Regions from separate parts of the Vibrio nigripulchritudo genome, predicted to be linked through region 2. Evidence: riboswitches for the same ligand, from Rfam matches in the RefSeq annotation. Region 2 holds a riboswitch; the other holds the start of a gene.
The links. A riboswitch is a leader RNA that binds a small molecule or an ion and turns the genes downstream of it on or off. The one in region 2 is predicted to bind cyclic di-GMP.
Positions count from the first base shown of each region.

Region 1: linked by a shared signal. The riboswitch ahead of QMG91_RS06750 (TfoX/Sxy family DNA transformation protein) and the one ahead of QMG91_RS14115 (hypothetical protein) in region 2 are both predicted to bind cyclic di-GMP.

Region 1 covers NZ_AP027049.1:1,409,699-1,437,755, forward strand. The annotation lists gene clpA (ATP-dependent Clp protease ATP-binding subunit ClpA) at 1-116, shown strand, start outside; gene QMG91_RS06685 (serine hydrolase domain-containing protein) at 285-1,331, shown strand; gene infA (translation initiation factor IF-1) at 1,401-1,619, opposite strand; gene QMG91_RS06695 (arginyltransferase) at 1,704-2,405, opposite strand; gene aat (leucyl/phenylalanyl-tRNA--protein transferase) at 2,402-3,127, opposite strand; gene QMG91_RS06705 (outer membrane lipoprotein) at 3,162-3,617, shown strand; gene aroA (3-phosphoshikimate 1-carboxyvinyltransferase) at 3,757-5,037, shown strand; gene QMG91_RS06715 (YciN family protein) at 5,098-5,346, opposite strand; gene topA (type I DNA topoisomerase) at 5,777-8,407, shown strand; gene QMG91_RS06725 (EAL domain-containing protein) at 8,602-11,301, shown strand; gene glgC (glucose-1-phosphate adenylyltransferase) at 11,741-12,961, shown strand; gene glgA (glycogen synthase GlgA) at 12,963-14,420, shown strand; gene QMG91_RS06740 (alpha/beta fold hydrolase) at 14,621-15,418, shown strand; gene QMG91_RS06745 (putative signal transducing protein) at 15,396-15,725, opposite strand; gene QMG91_RS06750 (TfoX/Sxy family DNA transformation protein) at 15,872-16,462, opposite strand; cyclic di-GMP riboswitch class I at 16,587-16,680, opposite strand; gene purR (HTH-type transcriptional repressor PurR) at 16,842-17,846, opposite strand; gene torD (molecular chaperone TorD) at 18,162-18,803, opposite strand; gene torR (two-component system response regulator TorR) at 19,100-19,813, shown strand; gene elyC (envelope biogenesis factor ElyC) at 19,890-20,681, opposite strand; gene cmoM (tRNA uridine 5-oxyacetic acid(34) methyltransferase CmoM) at 20,797-21,582, shown strand; gene mukF (chromosome partition protein MukF) at 21,594-22,931, shown strand; gene mukE (chromosome partition protein MukE) at 22,912-23,622, shown strand; gene mukB (chromosome partition protein MukB) at 23,619-28,057, shown strand, end outside.
Region 2 covers NZ_AP027049.1:3,079,371-3,082,680, reverse strand. The annotation lists gene QMG91_RS14115 (hypothetical protein) at 22-1,536, opposite strand; cyclic di-GMP riboswitch class I at 1,575-1,671, opposite strand; gene QMG91_RS14110 (hypothetical protein) at 1,868-3,310, opposite strand, start outside.

The DNA.
Region 1 (28,057 bases), 1.7 Mb from region 2:
TGGCGAACGAACTTCTGTTTGGCTCGTTGGTTGATGGTGGCACTGTTAGAGTCACACTCAAAGACGACGAACTTGTTTTCGACTACGAAAACAAAAAAGAAGCCGTTCCCCATTAATTAAATCGTTCTAACAAAAATGCGCCTTTAAGGCGCATTTTTTTATGCCCGCAAAATACACTTTCTGTTGTTTGTCTCGCAGTGATAAATCTTCATTCTGTCTTAATCTAACCTTTAAGTTTACTGTGTAAGGCTAAAAACTCTATGAAATTAAGTGGAAATTTAAGTATGCGCAGGTGGTTTTGTTTACTGTTGGTTTTCTTTTTGGCTGCTTGTGGTGAAGACAAAACGGAAGTGGTTTTAGCCCCTGAAAAGTTCTCTGGCATCATCGAAAGAATTGAAAACAACCAAGCGAATAACTTACACGCTTTAGTGGTTTGGCAAGACAATAAGAAGCTTCTCGAAGTATTCCGGGAGGGTGGTGGGCAACATGGTCATATTCAGATGTCAAAGGTGCCTATCGGGCGTGATGCCCTTCATAATGTCCACTCAGTCACAAAATCGTTTGTAGCGACACTGATTTTTATGGCAATTGATGAGGGACGACTAGAAAGCCTGGATGTGCCCGTTTTCAGCTTGTTCCCCGAATATCAGGAGGAGGATGCCCAGGATAAGATGGCTATTACAGTCCGGCACATTTTGAATATGTCGACTGGATACGCCCTCAACGAGCACGCGATGCCTTATGGTCTTGCAAATCCATTCCACCGTCATTACTCAGCTAAAGATCTCAAAGCCATGTTCCTGGGGACTCCTCTCAAGTTTGAACCGGGAAGCCGCTTCTGTTACAGCGGTCTTTCCACTATTGGCTTGTCCAAGGTAATAGAACGCATTTACGAGAAACCGTTCGCGACAGTAATGCGAGAAAAGCTATTTGAGCCGTTGGGAATCGACAATTACAGATGGATAAATCAGTTGGGTTCTGGAGAGCCTGGAGCCGATTGGGGTTTGATGACAGATAGCGAATCCATGGGCAAGTTTGGTCTGATGTTACTTAATGACGGAGCCTGGGAGGGGAAACAGATTATCCAGCCTCATTGGGTTGAAAAGATAAAGGTGAGTGAGTTTACAAGAGGCATGATGGGCTACGGGATGCATTTCTGGCAATTGCCGCAGTTTTCCTCTGCTTTCGCTGCACTTGGGCATGGAGAACAGTATGTGATTGTTATTCCGAATAAGAATGCGGTTATTGTTACAACCGCAGGTAACTACAGTCAGGTAACACAATCCAACCCAGTGCTCGAATTAGCGCATCAGGTTTATCAGTTGCTGTGAATAAATGTGACTAACAGTAAACGCAAAAAACGGAGCTAAATAGCTCCGTTTTTTGTAAAGACTCGAGAATTAACGAGCGCGGAAGACGATACGACCTTTTGATAGATCGTATGGAGTCATCTCTACAGTTACTTTGTCACCAGTAAGAATACGGATGTAGTTCTTACGCATTTTACCGGAGATGTGTGCAGTTACTACGTGACCGTTTTCTAGCTCAACACGGAACATAGTGTTTGGCAGAGTATCAAGAACAGTGCCTTGCATCTCAATTACGTCTTCTTTGGCCATTTAATCCTCTTTAGAAATTTGGCTGAAATTTTTAACGACCGAATTTTGCCGCTAAAACAATAAAAAGTAAAGTTGCGGCGTATTCTAACCCTGCCACCGATGATTTACTAGCCTTTGATGAGGATGAAAGCGTACTTTGTAATTCATGGCCTGACATTCATCGATCTGATAACCGAGATATAACCACTGCTTTCCGCTCTTTTTGCAGTATTCCAGTTGGAATAATACGCAAAGTGTCCCTAAAGAGAGCTCCGAATGTGGATTGTAGAAAGTATAAAATGCGGATGCACTATTGGACATTACGTCGGTGACGGCAACACCAATAAGTGTTTCATCTTGGTAAACATGCAAAAACTGAGTGTTGAGCCACTCGTTCTGAGCAAAGTCAAAAAAGTCCTTTTTTCTTGGAGGGTACATGGTCCCGCTCTTGTGCCGGTGATTGATGTATTCGGCATAAACGTCAAACCAGTTTTCGTCGAGCGTGTTTTTCATTTCCCAATGTATGCCTTTGGCTTTGTTTTTAAGCCTTTTCTGGCTTTTGGAGGGCACAAAATCCGCCACAGCGACACGAAGCGACTGGCAGGCATTACATTGATCACATTGAGGCTTGTAGATGGCATTTCCGCTGCGACGGAATCCATTTGCCATCAGAAGTTCGTATCCTGAGCACGTGTGTAATACATCATCCAGAACGACAGCAACCCTTTCCTGTTGTTCGGAAAGGTAACTGCAGTCGTGCGATTCCGTCATTCCTATACGGATAAGCGTTTGATCTTTCTGATTCACAACAACTCCCCTGAAATCGGACTTTCAAGTATCTGGGGGCGATAACACTGCTGAGAAACGCGTCTGGAATTTAAATTTTTCAGCTTATCTAAAAAGTTTGCCCGGTTGCATTCCATCGCACCCAAAGATTGCAAATGCGCATTCATAAGCTGGCAATCGATCAGCACTCCTCCATTTTGCTGAAAGTGGTGGCAAAAGTGCCACAGAGCTATTTTTGAAGCATTCGGCTGTATGCTAAACATAGACTCTCCACAAAAGACTTGTCCAATTTCTACACCATATAATCCACCCACAATCTGGTCTTTGAGCCAAACTTCCACAGAATGAACATGACCCAGTGACGCAAGCCGCTTATATGCGTCTCTCATTTCTTCAACTAGCCAAGTTTCTTCAGGTGAACGGGTCTCAGCACAAAGAGTGATCACTCTTTCTGTTGCGCGATTGATAGTGACTGTGTAACCGGATTTACGAAAATATTTTTTGAGACTTTTCGCAGGTTTGAATGTCTTAGGATCGAAGATGGCGCGAATACTTGGACTCCACCATAAAATAGGTTCATTGTGGCTATACCAAGGGAAAATGCCTTGTCGATAAGCTGACATCAATCTGTCTGGATGTAAGTCGCCCCCCATAGCGATCAACCCATCTGGGTTGTCCAGCGCCTGATGTGTAGGCGGGAAGCTTTGTCGGTCGGTGCTCAGCTCAGGTAGAAAAATCTTCATATCAACTATTTTGGCAGAATTTGGGAGAATTATAATGAGAAAGATATTGCTATTGTTATTAATAATTCCTGTTTTTGTGCAGGCAGGGTACCAGAGAAATCAAGCCAGAACGGTAAATGAAGTTGTGTTCGGTCAAGTAGACAGCGTTCGCTATATTACTAAACAACAAATCATTAAATCTAAATCTTCGGGGTGGGAGACTTTAGCTGGTGCAACTATTGGCGGTTTAATCGGCAATCAATTTGGTGGTGGTACAGGCAAACAAGTTGCCACCGTTGTTGGTGCGGTCGCGGGAGGCAGTATCGCTCACAACAAAGCGAACGAAGTCTATCGAATCGAGCACAAATTGGTGGAGATTTTGATCGATACGGAAAAAGGCGAGTTAATTAACGTTATTCAGGACGTAGACCCCAATATGCTTTTTACCCGGGGTGATTCCGTCAGAATTCTTTACTTTGATAATGGCGTTCGGGTGGACAAAACCTACTGATTTTTTCAGTAGGTGAAAATCCCCGTTACTTCTGGGTACGAGCCCCTAGCCAAGCCCAGTGTTTTTGGTTAGTCTGCTAGCACGAAAAATAAAAACTCGCATTCGGACGTGCGAGACTATGCAGGAATAATCAACATCAATGGAAAGCCTTACGTTACAACCCATTTCTCTCGTTTCTGGTGAGGTCAACTTACCTGGCTCAAAAAGTGTTTCAAACCGCGCCCTTTTGCTTGCTGCTCTGGCATCTGGCAAAACCCGTCTAACTAACCTCCTCGATAGTGATGACATTCGACATATGTTGAATGCATTGACTAAGTTAGGCGTTACATATCAATTGTCCGAAGATAAGACGGTATGTGAAGTAGAAGGTCTGGGTGGCAGTTTTCGCACTGAAGAAGCGCAGGAACTTTTCCTTGGAAACGCGGGAACGGCGATGCGCCCATTGGCTGCGGCGTTGTGTCTGGGAAGCGGCGAGTATGTACTTACTGGCGAACCAAGAATGAAGGAGAGACCGATTGGTCACTTGGTGGATGCACTTAAAACTGCGGGTGCAGACATTGAGTATCTGGAGAATGAAAATTATCCACCACTGAAAATCAAAGGTACTGGTCTGAAAGGCGGCAAAGTAGAAATTGACGGGTCAATTTCAAGCCAGTTTTTAACTGCATTTTTGATGTCTGCTCCACTGGCACAAGATCAGATTCAGATTGATATTATTGGCGATCTTGTCTCTAAGCCTTACATCGATATCACCCTACACATCATGGCGCAATTTGGTGTTAAGGTTGAAAACAACAACTACCAGTCTTTCGTGATTCCGGCTGGTCAAAGCTATCGCTCTCCTGGAGACTTCTTAGTGGAAGGAGATGCCTCATCGGCTTCTTATTTCCTTGCAGCTGCGGCGATAAAAGGTGGCGAAATCAAGGTTACTGGTATCGGTAAAAACAGTATTCAGGGCGACATTCAATTTGCAGATGCACTTGAGAAAATGGGTGCAGAAATCGAATGGGGAGATGACTATGTGATTTCTCGCCGAGGCGAATTGAAAGCCGTGGATTTGGATTTCAACCACATTCCGGATGCGGCAATGACTATTGCCACTGCCGCTCTGTTTGCTGAAGGGACAACAGCGATTCGCAACGTTTACAACTGGCGCGTGAAAGAAACCGATCGCTTATCGGCTATGGCGACAGAGTTGCGCAAAGTGGGAGCGGAAGTAGAAGAGGGTGAGGATTACATTATCATCACACCAACTTCTGAGCTAAAACATGCAGCCATTGATACTTATGATGATCACCGTATGGCAATGTGTTTTTCTCTGGTGGCGTTGAGTGATACGCCCGTTACCATCAATGACCCGAAATGTACTTCGAAAACATTTCCTGATTACTTCGACAAGCTATCATCGCTTAGTCAGTAGCCTTAGGAATTTTAAAGAACCCCAGCATATCGCTGGGGTTCTTTATTCGGTCAACGAGCTCTATTTCTCTAACGTGAATTCTTTAGAAAGCTGATGAGCCAGATATTTGAACATATTGAAAGCAGCAGGGGTATTTTCTGTCGGTAATCCCTGATCGTTTAAGAAGTACTGTCCTTTGAAAATCAGAACGTCGTCTTTTTCTTCTACATTATCCGCACGCATGCCTTCAATATAGTTGTCATGTTCCTGAATAATGGAATTGGCGATAAGCAGCAAATCGAATTGAGAAATCGGCTTTTTAGAACTCATAAAACACCTCTTATATAGAAGAGGGAAGTGTAATTCCTAAGCAACAAATAGCAAGCCCTCAAGTTCCGCCAATATTGAGCTGCCTCAATACAGGATTAATTAAGACAGGCAGCCAGATTCCCAACAATAATCCAATATGAAATCGTCTCTTTTTTGTGAGCCAATACAGAAATCCGTCATTTTCTCTAGTGTATGGCAACGTGCATGATTACTATGTGCGCAAATTTAGCCTGAGCTACGTATCTTAAGAGAGATGTGGCCGTATTCAACGCCATTTTACAGATCGACCACTTGTCGACCACTCAGAATTGAAATGTAAAAAACTGGTTGACCTTCTTATAAACTCGCACAATAGTAAAAAAAGAAGCAATGAATCAGAATGGTGTGCGCTAAATGCATGCAATCGAATTTGAGGACGTTTGAGTCAGATATGGGTAAATCTCTCGTAATAGTGGAGTCACCTGCCAAGGCAAAGACCATTAATAAATACCTTGGTAAAGACTATATAGTTAAGTCGAGTGTAGGACACGTACGTGATCTTCCTACCGCTGGCCAAAGTACTGGCACTAAAAAAGCAGCAGCAGTGTCGACAAAAGGTATGAGCGCCGAAGAGAAAGCTCGTATCAAGAAAGAAAAAGATCGTAAAGCACTGATCAAGAAAATGGGGATCAACCCATATCAAGATTGGGAAGCGAACTATCAAATTCTTCCTGGTAAAGAAAAAGTGGTCTCTGAACTGCAAAAATTAGCGAAAGACGCAGACCACGTTTATCTCGCAACCGATTTGGACCGCGAGGGAGAAGCCATTGCGTGGCACCTTCGTGAGATCATCGGTGGCGATGAAGAACGCTATAAACGTGTTGTTTTCAACGAAATTACCAAAAACGCCATTCAGCAGGCATTCGAAACTCCGGGTGAATTGAATCTGGATGGAGTCAATGCTCAGCAAGCACGCCGTTTTATGGACCGTGTTGTGGGCTTTATGGTTTCTCCACTGTTGTGGAAGAAAGTTGCTCGTGGCTTATCTGCGGGTCGAGTTCAGTCTGTTGCGGTAAAACTGCTGGTAGAACGCGAACGCGAAATTAACGCATTTATCCCAGAAGAGTTTTGGGACATCCACGCTGATACCAAAACGGCAGATAAAACCGATTTCCGTTTGCAGGTAGCGCAAAAAGATGGCGAAGCCTTTAAACCGGTTAACGAAACTCAGGCACTGTCAGCGGTTTCGGATTTGGAAAAAGCGAAATACGAAGTTTGTAAGCGCGAAGACCGCCCAACCAAGAGTAAGCCGTCTGCACCTTACATCACTTCTACCCTTCAACAGGCTGCAAGTACACGTCTAGGGTATGGTGTTAAGAAGACCATGATGCTTGCTCAGCGCTTGTATGAGGCGGGTTACATCACTTATATGCGTACCGACTCAACCAACTTGAGTGCGGAAGCTGTTGATGCCGTTCGTGGCTTTATCACGTCTGAATTCGGCGACAAGTACCTACCTGCTAAGCCAGTTGTGTATGGCAGCAAAGAAGGGGCTCAGGAAGCGCACGAAGCGATTCGTCCTTCTAGTGTTGAAGTCACCGAAGCCGATCTTCAGGGCATGGAGAAGGACGCACACAAGCTTTACCAGTTAATCTGGAATCAGTTTGTTGCCTGTCAGATGACGCCAGCTCAGTATGACTCCACAACGTTAAGCGTGAAAGCAGCTGAATACACACTGAAAGCCAAAGGTCGAATCCTTAAGTTTGACGGTTGGACTCGTGTTCAACGCCCAATGGGTAAGAATGAAGATCAGATTCTTCCTGCGGTTCAGATTGGTGACGTACTTGATCTGGTTGCTCTTGATCCAAAGCAGCACTTCACTAAGCCGCCAGCGCGCTTTACTGAAGCGGCATTGGTTAAAGAACTTGAAAAGCGTGGCATTGGTCGTCCTTCGACTTACGCTTCTATCATTTCGACCATTCAAGATCGTGGCTATGTGAAAGTCGATCAGCGTCGTTTCTATGCCGAAAAAATGGGTGAAATCGTTACAGACCGTTTAGACGACAGTTTCAACGATCTGATGAACTACGACTTCACCGCTCGCATGGAAGAGAAGCTTGACCAGATTGCAGAAGGCGATGCGAACTGGAAAGGTGTTCTGGACAACTTCTTTAGCGATTTTACCGGTGATCTGGAAAAAGCAGAGTTGGAAGAAGATTTGGGTGGTATGAAGCCAAATCACATCGTTCTGACCGACATTGAATGCCCAACGTGTTCTCGCCCGATGGGAATCCGTACTGCTTCCACTGGTGTGTTCCTTGGCTGTTCTGGTTATGCACTGCCGCCGAAAGAGCGTTGTAAAACCACAATCAACTTGGGCGATGAAGAAGGCATCATCAATGTTCTGGAAGAAGACGTTGAAACAGCAGCCCTGCGTGCCAAGAAACGTTGTCCTAGCTGTGGAACAGCAATGGATGCGTATCTGATCGATGACAAGCGTAAAATGCATGTTTGTGGTAATAACCCGAACTGTGACGGATACATCGTTGAACACGGTGAATTCAAAGTGAAAGGTTACGACGGTCCCGTCGTTGAATGTGACAAGTGTGGTGCCGATATGGTGCTGAAGAATGGTCGCTTCGGTAAATACATGGACTGCACTCAGGAAGACTGTAAGAACACGCGTAAGATTCTGAAAAATGGTGAGGTTGCGCCACCTAAAGAAGATCCGGTTCACTTCCCAGAGCTGCCATGTGAGAACTCAGATGCTTACTTCGTGTTGCGCGACGGTGCATCTGGTCTGTTTATGGCTGCCAGTAACTTCCCGAAATCTCGTGAAACCAGAGCACCTTTGGTGGAAGAGCTGGTTCGATTTAAAGATCGTATCTCTCCAAAGTTCCAGTACCTGACGGAAGCTCCGACTCACGATCCAGATGGTCGACCAACAGTAGTGCGCTTTAGCCGTAAGTCTAAAGAAAACTATGTTCGCTCAGAAATTGATGGCAAACCTTCCGGCTGGACAGGTCTTTACATCGATGGAAAGTGGGAAATTACAGATAAGCGTAAGAAACCAAAATCGTAATTTACTGATACTAATAGTGATAAGGCAGCCAATAGGCTGCCTTTTTCTTATCATGTTTGACGAAAGTATTATCCTCGCTAACACTTATTAATAGCATGGCATATGCGAAAAACTCTCATTTTCAAAACTTAAAATAATCCCGAGATGTAATTCCATTTGCCGGTGTTAAACGTCAGTTGGATAGGAGGGAGCGGTTGAGGCTTAAAGCGAGATTATTGCTGATCACAGCAATAGGTCTGTTTCCTGCTGTCGTGCTGATTGCCGCGAATTCATGGTGGCAGTTCCTGCAGGAAAAATCTGCAGCTGCTCGCTGGGCATCGGGTGTGGCAGAGCAACTGGTGCGCGAACAGGCTCTGACGCTCGCGGAGTCGGAACGTTTCTTAAATACCATCAGCTACTCATACGAAACGTTAATGACAAACCAAGTGGACTGTCAGGATGCACTGCGCCACTGGTTACAGCTCAGCCCTTACTTTTCCAACCTGATCATTACTTCTCCAACTTCAGGACAAATTTGTCAGGCGACTGAGTTACATGAAAATGCGCAAGTGATAGTCAATCAGATTTATGTTCAGCAAGCCATAATGAATCAGAAGCTGTCTGTAGGCGAAGTGTTAACTGATCAAAAAACTCATAAACCTTTTCTGCAAGTTGCTTATCCGCTTGGGTTGTTTCACAAAGGCAGCCGTTCGGCAATAGCAGGAGAGTTGTCTTTTGACTGGTGGCAAACCAAGCTTTCGCAAATGAATATCCCTTATAAGGCGTCCATTAACTTACTGGATAGCCGTCAGGTAGTATTGGCAACTAATGGACTACTCCCTTCACAAGTGGTTAGCGACGACTCGCTACGAATTGAGAAACAACGTTCGTTACTGCCAAATGTGACCACATCTCCTCAAATTGTTATCTCACTTTCGACCCGAAGCTATTTCACTATTGTGATCGAAAACTTAGCAGGCAATATTCTATTTTTGCTCTTTGGCTATCTGCTGGCTATCGCCATTATCTGGTGGGGGTTCTCCAACACAGTGCTTAAGCCAACCTTTGAATTGCTACGTCGAAGCCGCCAGTACGTGAATGACTGCACATCTGGCAGCTCTGCAACACTCGATGAACTGTCGGGATTCTGTGAGCAATTTGATAACGTTCTGAAAGAGCAGGATGCACTCAAAAACCGCTTAATGGAGCAGGAATCCAACCTCAGTCAGGCATACAACCGCATCAATAGCTTATTGGATAACTCGCCATTTGGAGTGGTGGAGTGGGATACTCATTTACGAATCCAGCGCTGGTCTACGCTGTGCGAACAAATTTTTCAGATGAACCAAAATGAGGTGGAGGGGCGACAGATCGCTCAGCTACCGGTTCAGCTTAAGCGTCACTTATGGTCGATAGAGCCGTTTCTTAAGCTGTACCAAAACGGCAAAGACAGCAGTAAACGGATAGAGGTTGGGTATCGGGATGAAATGGGAAGCGAAAAAGTGCTTCGTTGGTGTTTTTCAGCCATATACGACGACTCAGGTGATCTATCGAGTATTTTAGGCTTGTTTGAGAATGTAACTCAGCAGGCAGAATACCAGCGAGAGATTGAATATCACGCTCGCTACGACAGCCTGACTGGCTTACCCAACCGATATTCCGCGCTTCAGCTGATTTCCGATCGGCAGTCTAAAAAGGTGGAATTTGCCGTAGCTCTGTTAGACATCAAAGGCTTTAAGCTTGTTAATGATCACTATGGGCACGAATATGGCGACATGCTGCTGGTCGAGCTCTCAGAACGCGTCAGTGGCAAAATACAGCGAGACGAAAGCTTCGCGAGGTGGGGAGGGAATGAGTTCATTTATGTGCTTCCTTATATCGATGAAGAGCGGGTCGCAAAAAGGCTAGAGGAAGTGATCACCGATATCGCGCAGCCCATATTGCTTGGTACCAGCAGTTACTCCACTCAGTTAAATTGTGGTGTTGCGCTGTCAGACCGCCCGCTCGAATCCCCTTCGGAACTGATTCGTTTTGCCGACCTTGCCATCTTCTTTGGTAAGAAAGAGAAAAATCGCACCATTAATTTTTATCAACCTTCGATGTCTGAAATTGGCAGCGCTCAGTTTGAAACTGAGAGTGAACTAAGACGTGCGATTTCAAACAATGAATTTGCTTTGGTATTTCAGCCTATCCTGAATACTGAAACACAGACCATCGAATCCGCAGAAGCCTTGGTAAGGTGGAACCATCCGCAGAAAGGACTGATTCCACCTTCACATTTTATTCCTGTGGCTGAAGATTCAGGGCTAATCCTTCAGATCGGAAACTGGGTACTGGATCAGGCAGTATCACAGCTCAAAGCCTGGGTTGACGAAGGGCTAGAGATTCGAGATATCGCCGTCAACCTGTCGGCTCTACAGATTAATGATGTAAATTTTGTCGCCAATATTAAGAACATTCTTCAGCGTTACGACCTACCTCCCCAATACCTCACATTGGAAGTCACCGAAACGTCATTATTAGCAAGTTATACTGACGTCATTGCAAAAATAGGAGAACTGAAAGCTCTGGGAATAAAAATTGCACTAGATGATTTTGGAACAGGATATTCAAGCCTCAGCTACCTGAATGAATTGCCATTAACTAAGTTGAAGATCGATCGATCTTTTGTAGCAAGAATTGATGAACCTAGAGAACCCACTGTCTTGCTGGATGCGATCATTTCTATCGCACATAACATGGGTTTAAGCGTGGTTGCAGAAGGTATCGAAACCTTAAGTCAATATGAATATCTTGAAGCGAAAAGGTGCGAATTTAGCCAGGGTTATTATTTCAGTCCACCCATAGATGCCATATCTTTTCGAGAATTGCTTGCACAAAAGTTGTGCAAGGATGCACCAGCTAAAAACAATTAGTTAACGATTAGGTTACAACGCGCAAACGTTTGCTGTTGATTGCACATTTGTTGTTACGGATCGCAAAATAATGATTGTAATTGCATATGCAATCAGTTAAAAATGAGCTCATAAAGCGCATTCCATAAAGTATAAGTATAGATGTGCGCAATTATAAAAAAATGAACAATATCAGTATTTTCGCTTGATTTGCTTGGTGGGATGAGAAATTTATCAACAAAATTCCATTCTCTTAGCTTTATCAGATCAGGCTCACCATGTGAGCGACAGTTATCTCTTCGGAGATCACCCAAAATGTTGTTTTGTGCTTTCAAGCTAGCGATGCAATGTCGTCTTGGCATATGGCTGCATGCTGTCTCAGCACATGGACGTATGCCGCGACGATTTGAGGTTCTCTCTGATTGTTCGGATTGAAAACTATAAGATATGGAGATATATAATGGCTGGTGTATTAGGAATGATTTTGGCGGGGGGAGAGGGCTCCAGATTAAGACCTCTGACAGAATCACGCAGTAAACCCTCGGTGCCATTTGGAGGAAGTTATCGTCTGATAGACTTCGCTCTGAATAATTTCGTAAATGCAGACTTAATGAGAATTTACGTTCTCACGCAGTTTAAGTCGCAATCCCTTTACCTTCACATGAAAAAAGGCTGGAACTTGTCGGGGATTACTGACAGGTTTATCGACCCGATTCCTGCGCAAATGCGCGACGGAAAACGCTGGTACGAAGGAACAGCAGACGCCATCTATCAGAACATTCGCTTTATAGAGCTTGCGCAGCCAGATCAGGTGTGCATCTTTGGCTCGGATCACATCTACAAAATGGACATCCGACAAATGTTGGATTTCCACAAGCGAATGGAAGCGAAGCTTACGGTTTCTGCTCTTCGTATGCCACTTAAAGAAGCATCGCAATTTGGCGTGATTGAAGTGGATAAAAACGGGAAGATGATTGGTTTCCAAGAAAAGCCGGAAAACCCTAAACCTATCCCGGGTAGCCCAGATGAAGCGCTGGTCTCTATGGGGAATTACATTTTTGAAGCCGATGCTCTAGGAAAAGAACTACGCGAAGATGCCGATAATGGTTCTTCAAGCCATGATTTTGGCAAAGACATCATTCCAAAAATGTTCCCGGCGGGTGAGGTTTACGTTTATGATTTCTCAACCAACAAAATTAACGGTGAGCGTGCCACCGCTTATTGGCGTGATGTCGGAACTATTGATTCTTACTGGGCGGCACATATGGATTTGCTGGACAAAGATCCGGAGTTCTCTCTCTACAACCGTAGTTGGCCGCTTCATACCTACTACCCGCCATTACCACCCGCAACTTTTGTCGATAGTAACGACGACTGCCGAGTTCGGGTGAATGACAGCTTAGTGTCGGGGGGCAGCTACATTCAGGGGTCATCTATCCATAAATCGGTGTTAGGATATCGAAGCAACGTTGCCAGCGGCTCCGTTATCAGCGAATCGATTCTGTTAGGTGATGTAAAAATTGGTGCGGGCTGTAAAATACGCCGAACCATTATTGATAAAGATGTCGAGATTGCACCGGGAACCGTCATTGGTGAAGACTTAGAATTGGATTCTCAACGTTTTCATGTCTCACCGGAAGGCATTGTCGTCATCAAGAAAGGAACAAAAGTTGGGTTCTAAGATGGATCACATGAATATCTGGTTTACGGTTTCTGAAGCGGAAGGTTTGGTAAAAAGCGGCGGTTTAGCCGATGTAGCAAAAGCGCTGCCTAAAGCTCTGCAAACATTGGGACACGATGTATCTATCGCCATTCCAGGGTATCGGACGTTGCCAGGGCGGGAAGAGGCAGAGGTGGTACTGACTACAGAGCTTGATTTCTGGCCTCATGTTAAATATCAGGTTAAGAAGTTAGATCTGGATGGGGTTCCCGTTTTTGCGGTTGAATGTCATCAGTATTTTGATAGAAGTGAACTGTACGCTGAGTCGAATCAGGCATACCCTGATAACGGTGAGCGTTTTGGATTCTTTGCTTCTGCGTGCCTTGATATGCTGCCCAAGCTAGGCATAAAACCAGATATTGTCCATGCCAATGACTGGCATACAGGGCTTGTGCCTTTTCTTCTAAAAACCCGTTACGAACACGATGAACGCTTTCAATCTATTCGAAGCGTTTTAACGGTTCATAACGCGATTTTTAAAGGGATTTACTCCTACCACGACTTGGAAATTATTCCGGAACTTAACCTGTCTGGTTTGGAAAACATCCAGTACGGACAAGATCACATCAGCATGCTTAGAGCCGGTGTGGCATATGCCGATAAGGTGAATGCGGTTAGCCCTAATTATGCAGCGGAGCTCATGACTGCCCTGGGTTCTCATGGGATGGTGGATGACTTTGTTCATCGCAGTGCCGACCTATACGGAATACTGAATGGCTGTGATTACAGTGAATGGGATCCAAGAACTGACAGATATCTGGAGTATCACTACGAGGCTAGTGCCTCTAGCATTGCTGAAGGAAAACAGCTCAACAAACGCCAGCTTCAAAATGAAGTGGGGCTTCCTGTAAATCAGAATCTTCCTGTTTTTGGAATGGTTTGCCGTTTGACACATCAGAAAGGTTTTCACTATCTGCTGCCAATACTTGAACAGTTTCTGCTGAATGATGCTCAAGTAGTGATTGTTGGAACGGGAGAGCCACAGGTTGCAGCCAAGTTGCATGAGATAGCTCGTCGCTTCCCCAACAAACTCGCGTTTATTGAAGCATACAATAATCGCCTGGCGCACTTGGTGGAGGCTGGGGCAGATTTCTTCCTTATGCCTTCTGAATTTGAAGCTTGTGGTCTGAATCAGATCTACAGTATGGCTTATGGTACGTTGCCAATCGTTCGAGAGGTCGGGGGACTGAAAGACACGGTAACGGACTATGATACCGATAGGGTCAGCGCAACCGGGTTTGGTTTTTTGGAGCCTACACCGGAAGCCTTACTCATAGCAATGCAGCGGGCACTCATATTCTATCTTCAGCAACCTGAAGAGATGCTCAGAGTACAGCTCAATGCAATGAATACCGAGTTTAGTTGGGACGCATCCGCCAAAGAATACGTCAATATGTATCAGGCAGCCTTACTTCATTAAAAAAGTCAAAATAACGTTAAGCCTCCTTACGGGAGGCTTTTTCTTATCTTAAGTCTATAAAATTACTATACTTTCATTTGTTCACATAACAAATCATGATTGATGAAGCTTGATGAATACTGCTTAAACCACATATTTGTTCAGAGTGTGGTAAGCTTTTAGATAATAAAATAAGAAAGTTTCAAAAATATTGTTAAGCGATGTCTAACTCATTGTTATTTCATAAGGTATATACCCACCCAACCAGCTCTGAATGGGTGGTTTTTGTTCATGGTGCTGGTGGCAGTTCTTCGATTTGGTTCAAGCAAATCAAGGCATACAAGCAGCATTTCAACCTATTACTCATCGACTTGAGAGGTCATGGCAAGTCCAATAACCTGTTTCAGGGGTTGATGAAAAAGAGCTATACCTTCAAAGATATCTGTCAGGATATTCTTCAGGTATTGGATCATCTTAAGATTCAGTCCGCGCATTTTGTCGGAATGTCATTGGGCACCATCATTGTCCGAAATCTTGCTGAAATGGCATCAGAAAGAGTGTCTACCATGGTGATGGGAGGCGCTGTAACGCGTTTTGACATCCGTTCTCAGGTGTTGGTGAAGGTAGGGGACTGGAGCAAGCATATCATCCCGTATATGTGGTTATACAGCTTGTTTGCCTATATCGTAATGCCTCAACGAAACCAGAAAGAATCTCGGCACCTGTTTGTCCGCGAAGCTAAGAAGTTGTGCCAGAAAGAATTTAAGCGTTGGTATACCTTGTCGGCAGACGTTAACCCACTGATGAAGTATTTCCGTGAGAAGGAGCTTCCTATTCCGACTCTTTATCTGATGGGTGACAAAGACTATATGTTCTTAAGACCGGTCAAAGAGATGGTCAAAGTACATAAGCAGAGCGCACTGATTGAAATCCCAGATTGTGGGCATGTGTGTAACGTAGAAAAGCCGGACATTTTTAACGAAGAGTCGATAGAGTTTATTCGTCAACATTCTCGCTGACCTGATAGCCGCACTTCCAGCAGGCACCAAACTGCGCTTCAATCCACTCATCACACTCAGGGCAGCACCAGTTGGGCTGCTCTCTGTTCTCCGATTGGTTTAGATAAGCATCGACTATGGTTTTTGCCTTGTCGTACTGGTATTCGTTTAATAACCAGATATAGGGTTCTGTATCGGAACCAAAAGGCAACTCACCCTGTAGACCAAACAAACCTTCTCCTCGTACTTCCACATCTACCCCTTGCGCTTTTAGCAATTCGCAAACAATGTGGGCTTCTGTAGGCAGCGAGGCAGAGTACAACTTCATAATGATTCCTATTTGGTTTGGTCGAATGACCTGGAGTTATATTAAGTATGACAGGAGTCTAGAGAGTGTGGTTTGTTGCTCTGCACCAAACTGTGAATTGCAGCAATAAAAAAGCCTCCGAGAGGAGGCTTTTTTACAAAGGTTACTTAGCTCAGACGCTTCATCAATTCATCTCGCCTGTCTTGAGGAATGACAGACCAATGAGTTCCTTTGATAGCACCTTCAAGTGCCCATAGAAGCTCAAGCCCCACATCACTAGAATGTGTTTGCTTGATGGCTTTATAAGCTTCTACTGAACCATAATCCTGCAATTCTTGAACAGAGGATATACCTGCTTTTTTAAGCATTCGTTCAGTGCCCAAACGCAGGTTTGGCAGATCTTTAAGGCGAGTGGGTTTAGTCTCGGCTTGCTTCTGCTTTTCAGTTCTCGCAACTTTGAGTGCTTGCGATGCTTTTTCGATGATGTCGTCAGTATTTTCCCAGCTGATTTCTGGGAGGGCAAAATACTTGGTGACGACCGGGAATCCACGCTTTTTGTAAACGTAAGGCTTTAGACCTTGTTGCTCGAACTTTTGAGCACTTTTTGAGTCAGCTCTGATATGTAACGTGTTTTGAACTACTAAGGCGAACATAGTGTCGTCGGCAAAAATGCCAAAACCACCAAACATTGAACGTGATTTAATCGTCCCTAATGGTTCAAATAGCTTCAATGAGTTTTTAAGTATTGGTTTATCCATGCTGTACTGTCTCGGCTAAAGAAGTTATGCCACTACTAAGTTCAGGTCCGAGAAAAAATAGCAAAGTGATGCAGCCAGATGTCAGAGTTCGGTTAACTCTGGAAAAGAAGTATGCATATTTGCCATCGGCAACCCCGCTACCATTTGGATTTTTTATACATCCATTTAGGCCGGAAGCTTTGCGTCCCACTTTTTCAAATGGTTTGCCCTGTGCGTGACAGTAAAATCATAGAGAAAAAATTGAACAAGAATCACATCGAGATGCCTCTAGTGTGATCTTAATCCAAAAAATAAATGCATAGATATAAATATTGTTTCTTATTTGACCAAAAACGCAAAAAGCCTGGATTATAACCAGGCTTTATTAGAATTAACTAAATCAATTTAACTTTTTAACAGAACTTCGCTCTATGATCTCCGGATGCATTTCGAAGATTCTCTTATCATGCTCTTTGTCTTTGATTCGCTGAAGTAAGATTTCAAATGCGGTTTTCCCGACACGACGTTTTGGCTGGTGAACGGTAGTCAGGGGAGGGGAGAAATACCCAGACAGTTCAATGTTGTCGTAACCGATGATTGATATGTCATCAGGAACACGCAAACCATTCTCCTGCAAACGGCTAATCACACCTAGTGCCATAAGGTCGTTAAAACAGAACACAGCAGTTGGGCGTTTGTCCATTGCTAGGATCTTGTCTGCTGCGATAACGGCTGTGTCACACTCAAAGTTACCCACAAGAATTCGTTCTTGGTTGAACTCCACGCCAAATTCATTCAGTGCGCGTTTGTAACCTTCAACACGCTCGATACACGCCACCTTTTCTTCGTGACCAGTTAAACAAGCAATGTCAGTGTGACCATTTTCGAGCAAATACTTGGTTGCCAGATAGCCCCCTTCTTCGGAGTTATCAATAATCTTATCAGCCTGAGAACTTTCAGGACCCCAGTCCATGATGACCTTAGGAATAGAGGCATGTGCATCCAGCATTTCGCGAAGATCTTCAGTCAGATCAGAACACATGACTAAGATGCCATCGACGCGTTTTTCTGCCAGCATACGGATGTAGTCGCGTTGCTTTTCGTAGATACCACCAGTGTTACATAAAATGAGTGTGTAGCCTTGTCGGTAACAGTAGCTTTCTACACCATCAACAACCTCGGCAAAAAACGGGTTGCTTGATTGTGTAACCAACATTCCTATCGTTCGTGTGGTATTGCATTTTAGGCTTCGCGCTACTGCACTTGGTGCGTAGTTCAGTTCATCGACTGCTTTTTTTACTTTTTCTTGTGTGGCTTCAGCGACAAAGCGAGTTTTGTTAATAACGTGGGATACCGTTGTAGTCGATACTCCGGCTAGTCGTGCGACATCTTTAATTGTGGCCATAAAACAAATATCCTGTAGAGCCTGGCTGAGAGGTAAAATCAAAATTCAGCGGGCGGATTTTAATTGTATTATTTAAATTCGGCTAAAAACACAAAAACCGCTATTAAAACAGCGGCTTAGGTTAAACATTTCAGCGATTTCATATTTTATCGTTTGCGATCACGATCTTAGTCTTTAATTCGGCATTAGACAATGGACGGATTCGTAAAAATTTATACCAAGTGTCACATTTATGAAGATAACGAATTCGAATTAAGCAACTAGGTTTATATCTCATGTATTATCACCAAATATCTCGCAGTGGCTTTGGTATACCTATTCTCCAGCTATGTAATCGCAGTCCAATCGGATGAAGTCTATTAAAAGCTGAGAAACAGAGGCATAGAAACCAAAGTCATCATACTTTTGACAGTTTTCATTAAACTGTGGCAGCCATGTCATAAGATGTGTTTCAATAAAATCTTTCTGTTCCAACAGTGCTTTTTCAAGCGCTTCTTCATTGAGAATTTCGTTTGATTTAACAATCAAATTACCTAGGAAATCTAATTGAATTGCAAGGTGATCGGCAGGCTCTTTGAACCCTTCCATCATCGCGATGTTTTTTTCAAGCAATAGCGCTTCCATCTGTCTGGTTGGTTCGCCATTTAACAGACCTGAGTGGTAAATGGATGCGTAGGGCAGTGCCGCGTGCTTATCGGTGGTCAGGAACAACCCACAAAAATCAGCCGCAAGCTCCAGCCTTGCATCTTCGCGGTCTTGCAGTTTATTCAACGCTTCGATCAAGCGTGTAGCTGCTGAGTTGAGCGCACTGTTTTCTGCCAAGCCACCAATAAAACCCCGAATTTCAGCAGTTTGATATTTCGCAAGTTCTTCATCACTCATCTCACGAGCAAATAAACTCGATAGCCACCAATATATTTCCGCTCGCTTCTCATTGAATAATTTGGTTTCTTGCATGGCGTTAACACTCCGGACGAAATAGATGACGCAATTTTAACGGATAAAAATGAACAGAACTATTCCAAAGAATGGCGAAAAATGAAAGGAAATAGAGGATTGTTAACAGGAACGGATAGGTTGTTTTGAATCAATAAAAGTTAGGAAATTAACTCGATTTTAGTGAATTCGCTAGAAATGTAACGATTTGTGAATAGAATATAAAGAGTCGCAAATAAACTGTGGCGAGTTTGTCTTTTTTTCAATTATAACGACGAACAAATTAAACCTTATAAATACAAAAGAAAGTGGTGTAAATGAGCTATCACGTATTAGTCGTAGAAGACGATGTGGTTACCCGAAGTAAATTGGTGGGATATTTCCAGAATGAAGGCTATCAGGTGAGTGAAGCTGAAAGTGGAGAACAAATGCGTTCTGCACTGACAGAAAACTCGGTTGATTTGGTCATGCTGGACATCAACCTACCAGGTGAAGACGGGCTGATGCTAACTCGTGAACTACGTAGCCAATCTGATATAGGGATCATTCTCGTCACAGGACGCACGGATAGCATTGATAAAATCGTTGGGCTCGAAATGGGTGCTGATGATTATGTGACAAAACCTTTTGAATTACGCGAGCTGTTGGTTCGAGTGAAGAACCTATTGTGGAGAATTTCTGCAGCGCGACATGTACCAGCACGAGCCGATCAGAAAGAAGAATCTGGTCAGCTCATTCGATTTGGTGAATGGACATTCGACATTCAACGTCGGGCGTTGAGCAAAAATGGTGAGCCTGTAAAACTCACTAAAGCAGAGTATGAATTACTGGTTGCTTTGTCTTCTCATCCTAACAAGGTGTTAAGTCGTGAACGTATTTTGAATATGATCAGTCATCGAGTTGATGCACCAAATGATCGTACGATAGATGTTCTGATCAGAAGAATGAGAGCCAAAATGGAATTCGACCCGAAGAACCCACAAATCTTTGTGACGGTTCACGGAGAAGGTTACATGTTTGCTGGGGACTAAGTTCGAACGTTCAATATGATAAACAAAAAAACCGAGGTTAAAGCCTCGGTTTTTTAATTTCATAATTTCAAAGCACTTAGGATGCTTCGTTTAACTGAGCATTTGAGTTGGTTGCAAAATCACGAAGGGTTTGCCACCAAAGCCCTAAACGCTCATGCCAATAGGTTTCGGTCCATTCTAGGTACTTAGCTTGTGGTCGGTATTTGTTCCAAGGCAACATCGCACCGTTGGAAGCTAGGAAATTGGTTGGGGCAGGGGTGGGGTCCATACCTGCATCATGAAATTCACGCAATGCTCGCGTCATATGGCTGGCAGATGTCACCAGAACGAGCTTCTTATTATTAACGAATACCGAGGCTTGTCTGGCTTCTTCCCAAGTGTCTTTTGCTGTTTCCAGTAAGATAATATCGGGCTTGGCAACGCCAAGAGCGAGTGCGACCTTAGCCATCATACGTGCATTGCTGATTTCAGACCCACCAGCATAGCCAGATAAAATGAGCTTCGCTCCGGGGTACATGCGTAAAATACGAATACCCTCTGAAAGCCTCATTAATGCCGTACGGCTCAATTCTGAAGTTGGAGGAATATCATCATCAACAACATGTCCGCTTCCCAATACCATGACATAATCAATGGTTCCTTCAACGGGTAAAAATCCTTTGTGTTGGCGCTCCATGGGCATCAGTAAACTGCTGGCAACAGGTTGGAAAGAGGAGAGAAAAATACCAGCAAAAGATAAGAAAATAAGAAAACAGCCTGTACCGCGTTTCAACGTGAACATGACCAACAATAACCCTACCACCCCAATTATCAAAAAGCCTGGGAGCGGCATCAGCAGCGCAGAAAACACTTTTTTCAGCTCAAACATACTTAAATAGCCCGAAAAATCATCACTTGATTATGAAAAAGGCGATGAAGCCTTTATTACTTCTTATCCTGTGACAGAATAAGCGGCACGAATAGCCATAATAACCTAAGCCACAGTGACAGAAGATCGTAATTTCGACGATATTGCCCACAAATTCGCAAAAAATATCTACGGATCCGAGAAAGGTGATATACGTCAAACCATTGTTTGGGAAGATTTAATTGTAGCATTAAGTGAGCTCAATGATGAAAGCCGCCGATTAAAAATCCTTGATGCAGGCGGTGGTCTTGGGCAAATGTCGCAAAAAATTGCCCAACGCGGACACGATGTCACACTCTGTGATCTATCTTCTGAAATGCTAAAACTGGCTAGGGCAGACATTGAAAAACACGGTTTGCTTTCCCAATATCAGCTAGTTCACTCTCCAGTTCAAGAAATTGAACAGCACCTCACAGAGAAAGTTGATATGGTGCTTTTCCATGCGGTCATGGAGTGGTTAGGAGACCCAAAAACAGCGCTTGAAAAAGTGCTTGAACAAATCAAACCGGGTGGAATTGGCTCTATCATGTTCTACAACCACCATGGTTTGGTGTTAAAAAACGTGATTTGCGGCAATATTCCTCACATTTTAGAAGGAATGCCGCACAGAAAACGCTTTAAACTTCAGCCTCAAAAAGGTTTGAAGCCGGAAGAGGTCTATCAGTGGATAGAAGACGCCGGATTTGAAATATGTGGTAAATCGGGTATTCGCTCCTTCCACGACTACATAGGTAATATGGAGTACATGGGCGATTATCAATTTGAAGATGTACTGGCACTTGAAAGACAACTGTGTCGTCAGGAGCCTTACCTTTCTTTAGGACGCTACATCCACGTATGGGCGAAAAGAAAGGCACAATAACAGGATGAACAATGAGTAATGTAACTCTAGATGTTGTAGAGCAACCAATCGATGAATTGGTTGGCTGGGTAAAACAACACGATTTCTCATTGAACTTGTCTACTGAACGTCTGGCTTTTCTAATTGCGTTAGCCGTTTTAAGTAACGAGAGATTTGATGAAGAGCTGGGTGAAGGAGAATTGCACGACGCGTTCTCGATTGTCACCCGCTTATTTGAAGACACGGGGGAAGCCTCAGCATTTCGAGCGAACAACGCCATTAATGAAATGGTTAAACAAAAGTTGCTAAGCCGTTTTACAAGTGAAATGACTGAGGGAGCGAGTATTTATCGCTTGTCACCTTTAGCGGTGGGAATTACGGACTACTACGTACGCCATCGTGAATTTTCTAAGCTTCGGCTGTCCATTCAGCTGTCTATGGTGGCGGATGAAATGGAAAAAGCCATTGCCGCTGCCAAAGAAGGCGGAACGCCGGGTCACTGGAAGAAAAACGTATACGGAGTGCTTAAGTACTCCGTAGGGGAGATCTTTGACCAAATTGACCTAAACCAGCGCGTAATGGACGAACAACAGCAATCGGTGAAAGACCAGATTGCTGAACTGCTAAACCAAGACTGGCGCGATGCCATCAACAGTTGTGAAGCCTTGTTGAGTGAAACGTCCGACACCCTGAAAGAGCTGCAAGACACCCTGCAAGCGGCAGGTGACGAGATGCAGACTCAGCTTCTTGATATTCAGGAACTGGTGTACGGGCAAGACGAACTGGAATTCGTCGAGGAAGCGCTTTTCGGTCTTCAGATGAAATTAGACCGCATCATCAGTTGGGGTCAGCAAGCCATCGACCTGTGGATTGGTTATGACCGCCACGTGCACAAATTCATCCGTACAGCCATTGATATGGATAAAAATCGCGCCTTTAGCCAAAGGCTGCGTCAATCCGTCAATGAGTACTTTGATGCACCATGGATGCTGACTTACGCCGATGCCGAAAGGCTTCGAGACATGCGTGATGAAGCGCTTGTGCTGCGTGACGATGAAGTCATGGGGCAAGTGCCATTGGACGTGGAATACGAAGAATTTGAACAAGTGAACGATGAGTTATCGGAGCGCATCAGTGACATGCTTCGAGTTCACAAAGAGCAGGGGGCACCGATTGATCTCGGTATCGTACTGAAAGACTACCTGTCTACTCACCCGCAGACTCATCACTTTGATTTAGCCAGAATCGTTGTCGACCAAGCCGTGCGCTTAGGTTATTCCGAATCCGATTATCAAGCGATTCAGCCAGACTGGCAGGCAATTAACGATTTTGGTGCGAAGGTACAAGCAAATGTCATCGATAAATACTGAAGAATATATGCCAGAGAAACTGGCAAAAGCGATTTCTAACCCGCTATTTCCTGCTTTAGACAGCGCACTGCGTGCTGGGCGCCATATCTCCTCTGAGGACTTGGATAACCACGCTTTACTAAGCGATTTTGAAACCGAGTTGGCGTTGTTTTACCAACGTTACAACACCGAACTGGTGAAAGCGCCGGAAGGCTTTTTCTACCTTCGCCCACGTTCCACATCTTTGATCGGTCGAAGCGTCTTGTCTGAACTCGACATGCTGGTGGGGAAAGTGTTGTGCTTCCTTTATCTCAGCCCAGAGCGTTTGGCACACGAAGGCATCTTCACCAATCAAGAGCTTTATGACGAGCTGATTTCCCTCGCTGATGAGAAAAAGCTGATGAAGCTGGTTACCAACCGTGCGACGGGTTCGGACCTGGACAAAGAAAAACTGTTTGAAAAAGTTCGTACATCACTGCGTCGGTTGCGCCGCCTAGGGATGATTATCCCAATTGGAGAAAACGGTAAATTCCGAATCAGTGAAGCCGTATTCCGCTTCGGTGCAGATGTGCGAGTTGGCGACGACATTCGCGAAGCACAACTGCGTTTGATCCGTGATGGTGAAGCCGTAGTGCACCAACAAGAGCCTAGCCAGGTCAGCTTGCTAGAAGAACCTGAAGAAGAACAACAAGAATTAGAAGGTGAAGCATGATTGAAAGAGGTAAATATCAATCACTAAGCATGATCAACTGGAACGGTTTCTTTGCCCGTACCTTTGATATTGATGAGCTTGTTACAACCTTATCTGGGGGTAACGGTGCCGGTAAGTCGACCACCATGGCGGCATTCATCACTGCACTTATTCCAGACCAAAGCTTGCTTCACTTCCGAAATACAACCGAAGCCGGCAGTTCGCAAGCCTCTCGTGACAAAGGGTTATACGGTAAGCTTCAGCCAGGTGCCTGTTACTCCGTGCTTGACGTGGTGAACTCACGTAATCAACGTTTGTTGTTCGCCGTTAAGCTACAGCAAGTAGCGGGTCGCGATAAAAAAGTCGACATCAAGCCATTCGTGATTCAAGGCTTACCAAGTTATGTCAAACCTACCGACATTCTCATTGAGTCGGTTTCCGACAAGCACGCTCGCGTTCGCCAAATTAATGAAGTGAAAGAAACCGCTCTGGCACACGAAGGTGTCCAGTTCAAAGCGTTTTCTTCTGTGGTTGAATACCATTCACAAATGTTTGAATTCGGTGTGTTGCCGAAGAAATTGCGTAACAGTGGCGACCGCTCTAAATTCTACCGTTTGATCGAAGCATCGTTGTATGGCGGTATTTCCAGTGCCATCACTCGCTCATTGCGTGACTACCTATTGCCGCAAAATGGTGGGGTGAAAAAAGCCTTCCAAGACATGGAGTCGGCACTTCGCGAAAACCGCATGACGCTAGAAGCGATCAAAACAACTCAAGCCGATCGTGACTTGTTCAAGCACTTGATCACCGAATCGACTAACTACGTTGCCGCAGACTACATGCGCCACGCTAACGACCGCCGCAATAAGCTTGAGTCCACCATGTCATTTCGTGCGGAGTTGTTTGGCTCTCGCGAGAAGCTGATTGAACACAATAATCTTCTTAACCGCGTGCAAGAAGAGCTGGAAATGCTCGTCGAGCAAGAAAGCGGTCTGGAACAAGATCACCAAGCGGCGTCTGACCATCTTCAACTCGTGCAGAATGCACTGCGCCAGCAAGAAAAGATTGAACGCTACCAAGAAGACTTGGAGGAGCTCAGCGAGCGCCTTGAAGAGCAAATCATGGTCGTGGAAGAAGCGCAGGAGCGTTTGAGCGAAGCGGAAGAGCAGGCACACATTTCTGAAGAAGAAGTGGATAGCTTGAAAACGCAGTTAGCGGATTACCAACAAGCGCTGGACGTTCAACAAACCCGCGCTCTGCAATACCAGCAGGCGGTAAAAGCGTTAGACAAAGCGCGTGAGCTCGCAAGCTTTGAAGGGTTAACTGCTGACAACGCGGCAACACTGTTGAGCGAGTTGAAGCAGTCTGAACAAGACAAAACCACAGCACTTCTTTCTGTTAAGCACAAATTGGATATGTCATCTGCGGCGGCAGAACAGTTTGATTTGGCATACAAATTGGTGAAAAGCATTGCGGGTGATGTTGAACGTACGCAAGCCGCAGACGTGGCAAAAGCGAGTTTGCAAAAAGCGCGCGACAATCAGCATCTGCTTCAAAACGAAGCGCAATGGCAAGCACAGTATCGCGATTTAGAACGCAGCCTTAACCAGCAGCGTGTAGCAAAACTGAGTGTTGACGAATATCACAAGCAGCACAATGTTGCTTTGGATGGCGAAGTCACTCTGGAACAAGAGCGTGAACGTCATAGCGCAACGGTAGAATCGGTTGAACACGACCAAGAAGTGCTTCGCGAGCAACGCAGTGAATTACGCCGTAAAGAGCAAGACGCTGATGCGGAAATCAAGAAGTACGAAGCCATTGCACCTACATGGATTGCTGCAAATGATGCGCTTGAGAAACTGAAAGAGCAATCAGAAGCTGATTTATACGACAGCCAGGCGGTTATGTCGGAAATGCAGCAAGTCCTTGAGCGTGAAAAAGCGCAGTCAATGGCAAAAGACAAGCTGAATGAGCGCCGTACCCAATTGGATCAAGAGATTGAACGCTTGGCATCACCGGGTGGTTCCAACGACCCTCGTCTCAAAGGTCTGGCGGACACCTTAGGTGGTGTACTGCTTTCTGAGATTTATGACGACATTACCATTGATGATGCGCCTTATTTCAGTGCGATGTACGGTCCTGCTCGTCACGCAATTGTCGTGTCTGACTTGTCGGGCATTAAAGAAAAACTGGTGGAATTGGATGATTGCCCTGAAGATCTTTACATCATAGAAGGTGATGTGGATGCGTTTGATGACAGCTCCATCAATGCCGATGAACTTGAAGGTGCGGTATGCGTGCAACTGAATGATCGTCAGTTGCGTTATTCCCGATTCCCAGAGATCCCTTTGTTTGGTCGTGCTGCGCGCGAACAACGTCTGTCGTTGCTCCGTGAAGAGCGCGATGAAGTGGTAGAGAATCACGCCAAAGCTGCGTTCGATTCGCAAAAGCTTCAGCGCCTATACCAAGGTTTCAACGAATTCGTCGCGAAGCACATCTCTGTCGCGTTTGAATCCGACCCAGAGCAAGCACTGCAAGTGGCTCGAGATCAGCGCAATCAGATTGCGCGTCAGTTGTCTGACCTAGAAAGCCGTGAACAGCAGCAACGCAGTCAATTGAGTGCTTCCAAGCAGGCGTTGTCGTTACTGGATAAACTCGCGCCAATGATGGGCGTTGTTGAAGACGAAACACTGGCGGATCGCCATCAGGAACTGGAAGAAAAGCTGTCACACTTAAGTGAAGCGAAACACTTCCAAAGCATGCATGGCAAAGCAGCCGAGCAGCTTGAAAAAGTAGCGAACGCGCTGGAGGCAGATCCAGAGCAGTTTGATGCTCTGAAAGCCGAATACGATGCAGCAGATGCAGAGCTACAAGCGCTGAAAACCACGATCTTTGCACTGGCTGATCTGGTCGAACGCCGTCATCACTTCGGCTACTCCGATTCAGTTGAATTGCTGAACAAGAGCAGTGAACTGAGTGAACAGCTGAAATCTAAGTTGGTGGAAGCCGAACGCGCGCGTACTCGTCATCGTGAATCGTCTAAGCAAGCTCAGCAGCAACTTAGCCAATACAACCAGGTGCTGGCGTCACTCAAGAGTTCGCATCAGGCGAAAACAGAAACCATGCAAGAATTCCGCGCTGAACTTCAAGAGTTTGGTGTGAATGCCGATGTGGGTGCCGAAGAGCGTGCTCGCAACCGCCGCGATGAATTGCAAGAGCGTTTGCACGCTTCTCGCAACCGTAAGAGCGAGTTTGAGCGTACTATTACCTCTACTGAGCTGGAAATGAAAGCTCTGGCGAAACGACTGAAGAAGGTTCAAAAGGAATATATTGAACTTCGTACCTTTGTGGTGGCTGCGAAAGCTGGCTGGTGTTCAGTACTTCGTCTGGCGCGTGAAAATGATGTTGAGCGTCGTTTACATCGTCGTGAACTGGCTTACATGACGGCTGATGAACTACGCTCTATGTCGGATAAGTCATTGGGTGCGCTGCGTTTAGCGGTAGCAGACAACGAAGATCTGCGTGATGCACTTCGAGCGTCGGAAGACAATGCTCGCCCAGAGAAGAAGGTTCTTTTCTACATCGCGGTGTATCAGCACCTGCGTGAACGTATCCGTCAGGACATCATTCGTACTGATGACCCGGTTGAAGCAATCGAAGAGATGGAAGTGGAACTGGCTCGCTTAACGGAAGAGCTCACTCAACGTGAAAACCGTCTGGCAATCAGTTCTGAGTCTGTTGCGGCAATCATCAAGAAGACCATTCAGCGAGAGCAAAACCGCATTCGAATGTTGAACCAAGGCTTGTCCAATATCTCGTTTGGTCAGGTGAAAGGGGTTCGCTTGAATGTCAACGTGCGCGAGAGCCATGAGGTACTTCTAAACGGGTTAGCCACTCAGCAAGAACAGCACAAAGATCTGTTTGAGAGCAACCGCTTTACCTTCTCCGAAGCGATGGCGAAATTGTTCCAGCGCGTGAACCCACATATCGATATGGGTCAGCGTTCTCCTCAAGTGCTCGGTGAAGAGTTACTCGATTACCGTAACTACTTAGAGTTGAGTGTGGAAGTCAACCGAGGCTCAGACGGTTGGTTGCAGGCAGAGTCCGGTGCGTTGTCTACTGGTGAGGCGATTGGTACGGGTCAGTCGATTCTTCTTATGGTGGTTCAAAGCTGGGAAGAGGAGTCACGCCGCTTGCGCAGCAAAGACATTGTTCCTTGTCGCTTGTTGTTCCTGGATGAAGCGGCACGACTGGATGCTAAGTCTATTTCAACGCTCTTTGAACTGTGTGACCGATTAGACATGCAATTGCTGATCGCGGCACCTGAGAACATCAGCCCAGAAAAAGGCACAACCTATAAACTGGTGCGTAAGGTGTTCAAAGACCATGAGCACGTGCATGTGGTTGGTTTACGTGGCTTTGGCAATACGCCAAAAAACAGTGATGTAGCACAGGA
Region 2 (3,310 bases):
CAGTTGTTTTTTAAAACAGGATTAGTTGATCTTCATTGCACGAATGTCGAAACCGTCGCTGTTTGCATCGTATCCCGCCTGAGATGAAGGAATCAGGTGAGTACGGTCAACAAAGCGTACTTCTGTCAGTAGACAGTTGTCGTAAGCTGAGTCGTTAAACAGTTTGTCGATCTTCTTGTTAGTGATCAGGTAGTTGTTTTCCAGTTCGGTTTCAACCACTTCCCAACGGCTTGCGCGGATACCATTCTCAACACAAGACAGTTTCACTTTGATCAGACCTTGCTCTGCGTAACGCTCGTAATCCCAGTTGTTTGCTGTGTACTCATCCAGAGTCAGACGCTTGTCTTTGATCGGACAACCTGCAAACTTACCGTTATTCGCTAGCTTGAATGTGATGATACCTTCACGACCAACACCGTAGAAATTCTTATGATGAAGAATGTTGGCAGGGTCGTAGCGCCAAGGTTCAGCAGTCAGACGGAAACCAGCATTATCAACCACAACGTTGCCTAGTGACTCATCCACTTCAAGGTTACAGCTGATTTCTTCTGGCGCAGGCTCACCACCGTTCAGACAGTTAAGCAACTCTGGGCTGCCAGCTGGGAATAGCAGTTCACACTGTTCTTTGTTCGGGTTCACTTTTGTGACGTGAGTACGTACTTTGTTCACCAGAATACCGTAAGAATCAGGCAGACCTTTATCCGCTAGAGCAACGGCAGTGTGGAAACGGTCCGCTTTGAATTTGATGCGTGCAACGTAGAAACCGTGGCTGTCGCGATGTGCAGACGGAGCGGCTGGCAAGCTAACACGATGACCATCAAAGCTGGCGTTTGAACCACCATCCAGTTTCGCAGAAAGAATGTCACCACGAACCCATACAGCCAGGTCACGGTATACATTGCTTGCGTTGTTGTGGTAGTTACGTTTTGTGTAACGGATTTCTACTTCGTACTCAGACCCAGGTGTTGTTGGGATGAAAGTACGTAGGTTAACAGTAGACGCATTGTTTTGTGGGTAAGACAATCCGTAACGTTTACCACCAACGTAAATCGCTGGGTTGTGTTTCTTACAATGGTAAGTGTCTGAGTCTAGCTCAGTCAGGTAGTGTTTCTTCTGTTCCCACCATGGAAGCGGGCTGCCGAAGTTGTATGTTTTGTGTTTGCCCACTTCTGCGCGAGCTTCACAAACGTTGTCCACCAAGCGGCGGATCTCATCAACACCAATGCTGTTACGTAGCTCATCAAACTGGCTGGCACCAAGCATCTTTCTTAATGTGTTCCAAGTCCAACGAACTTCGAACAAGATTTTTTGACTGCTTGTTGTATACGCCGCTTTGTTACTTGGCGAGAGAGTTTGGTTTGGAGAAAGGTCGACAGTCGCCCAGTAGTGACCTACCTGATTTGAATAGCTTTTGAAGTCTTGAACGTATTCTTCAGGTTGTAATTGATTGTTGTCGATAACAGAGGCTGGAACAAATGCCTGAGCCTGTGCGGTTGCTAGTGTGACTATACCTGCAACTAAAAATTTCAGTTTCATTACTCTAAATCCTTTGTGTTTTTGTCTCGGTAAAAACACTCAGCAATGCAGCCTACCTAAATTGAACGTCCTAAAGTTAAACTAGGTACTGTCATTTTGCGCCCCCACTTCTCAATGGGTTTGCCCTAAGAGTCGCGGTAGAATACATGATCTTCGTTCAGAAAAAATGCACGATCGTCAGCATTCTCAAATATGCTACTCATATCTTATATAAGAGAGCGCTCATGTATAACAAAGAGGTATATACATCAGGAAAAGGAACTGCATAACTCCGGGGTTGGAGGAGATTGAGTTATGCAGTTCAACCTAAGGTACTCAGACCCTAAGACTTCTAATCTTCGATGCGGACGTTACGAATTTCGTAGCCGTCGCTGTTTGCGTCATATCCAGGTTGGTCTTCTGGAATGGTGTGAGTTCTGTCCACAAAGCGGATAGCACGGAGCAAGCAAGATTGATAGTTGTCGTCGTTAAACACTTTATCGATTTTCTTAGCCGTGATAAGCAGGTTATCAGGGTGATCCGTCTCAAGCGTTTCCCAACGTGCCACGCGTAGGTTGTTCTCATCCAGACACGCCAGTCTTACCTGAACCCATCCTTGTTCCGCGTAACGCTCGTAATCCCAGTTATTGCCTGTGAACTCTTCTAATTTTAGTGTCTTGCCGTAAATAGGACAGCCAGAAAATTGACCATTGTTCGCCAATCTCAAGGTTGAGATTCCAGCCTTACCAACACTGTAGTAGTTTTTCGCGTGGAACAGGTTGTTTGGATCGTAACGCCATGGCTCACTTTCGATTCGGTAACCTTCTCTGTTGACCTTGAAGTTGCCAAGCGTTTCATCAATTTCAAGATTACAGCTCAGGATGCTAGGCGTTTCTTCGCCACCAGAAGTCAGACACTTTTTCAAACCGCCACTGTTTGGTGGGAAGAAAAGTTCACATGTTTCTTTGAACGGATTTTCTTCGGTAACCTCGGTCTGGATTTCGTTAATCAAAAGACCGTAGGAATCTGGGTGACCGCTGTCTGCCAGAGCAACAGGCGTGTAGAAGCGGTTAGCCGTAAAGCTGATGGTTGCAACATTAAATCCGTCTTCCTGGTTTGCATCACTGACTGATGGGTTAGCAGGTAAGCGGACACGTTGCCCAGTAAACGCAATATCACCAAGACCTTCCAACGAAGCTTCTTCCAGCGCACCACGAACCCAGACGTTCATGTTGCGATAAGCTTGGTTTGCGTTGATACCAAAGCGACTGTAGTTGTAGTTACGCTTGTGGTATTTGATGGTCAATGTGTATTTGGAACCTGGAGTTGTTGGTACAAAAGTGCGCATATTCACAGTTGAAGATTTCTGCGGATATGAAAGTGGGTAAACAACGCCATTTACGGTAATTTTTGGATTGTTGCGATTACAGTGATAAATGTCAGAATCCATCTCTGCTACGTAACCACCAACGGAAGGGGCGCCATAGTTGTAAGTACGCTGAGTACCAACTTCTACTCGTGCTTCACATTGCTCATCAATAAGTTCGCGAAGCTTCTGAACGCCAATTTCTTTTCTTAATTTGTTAAATGCGGGCTTACCAAGCATTCGACGCATGGTGTTCCAGGTCCAACGCACTTCAAACAGAAGTTCGTCGCTGGCATTGGTGTAAGCCGCTTTATCTGAAGGAGTGAGGCTAGGCTCACCTGGTGTAAATGTGATAGTACCCCAAGAACCACGATCAGTTTGATCAGCGAAGCCGCTAAAGTTTTGAGTGTACGTTTCCCCGGATACTGC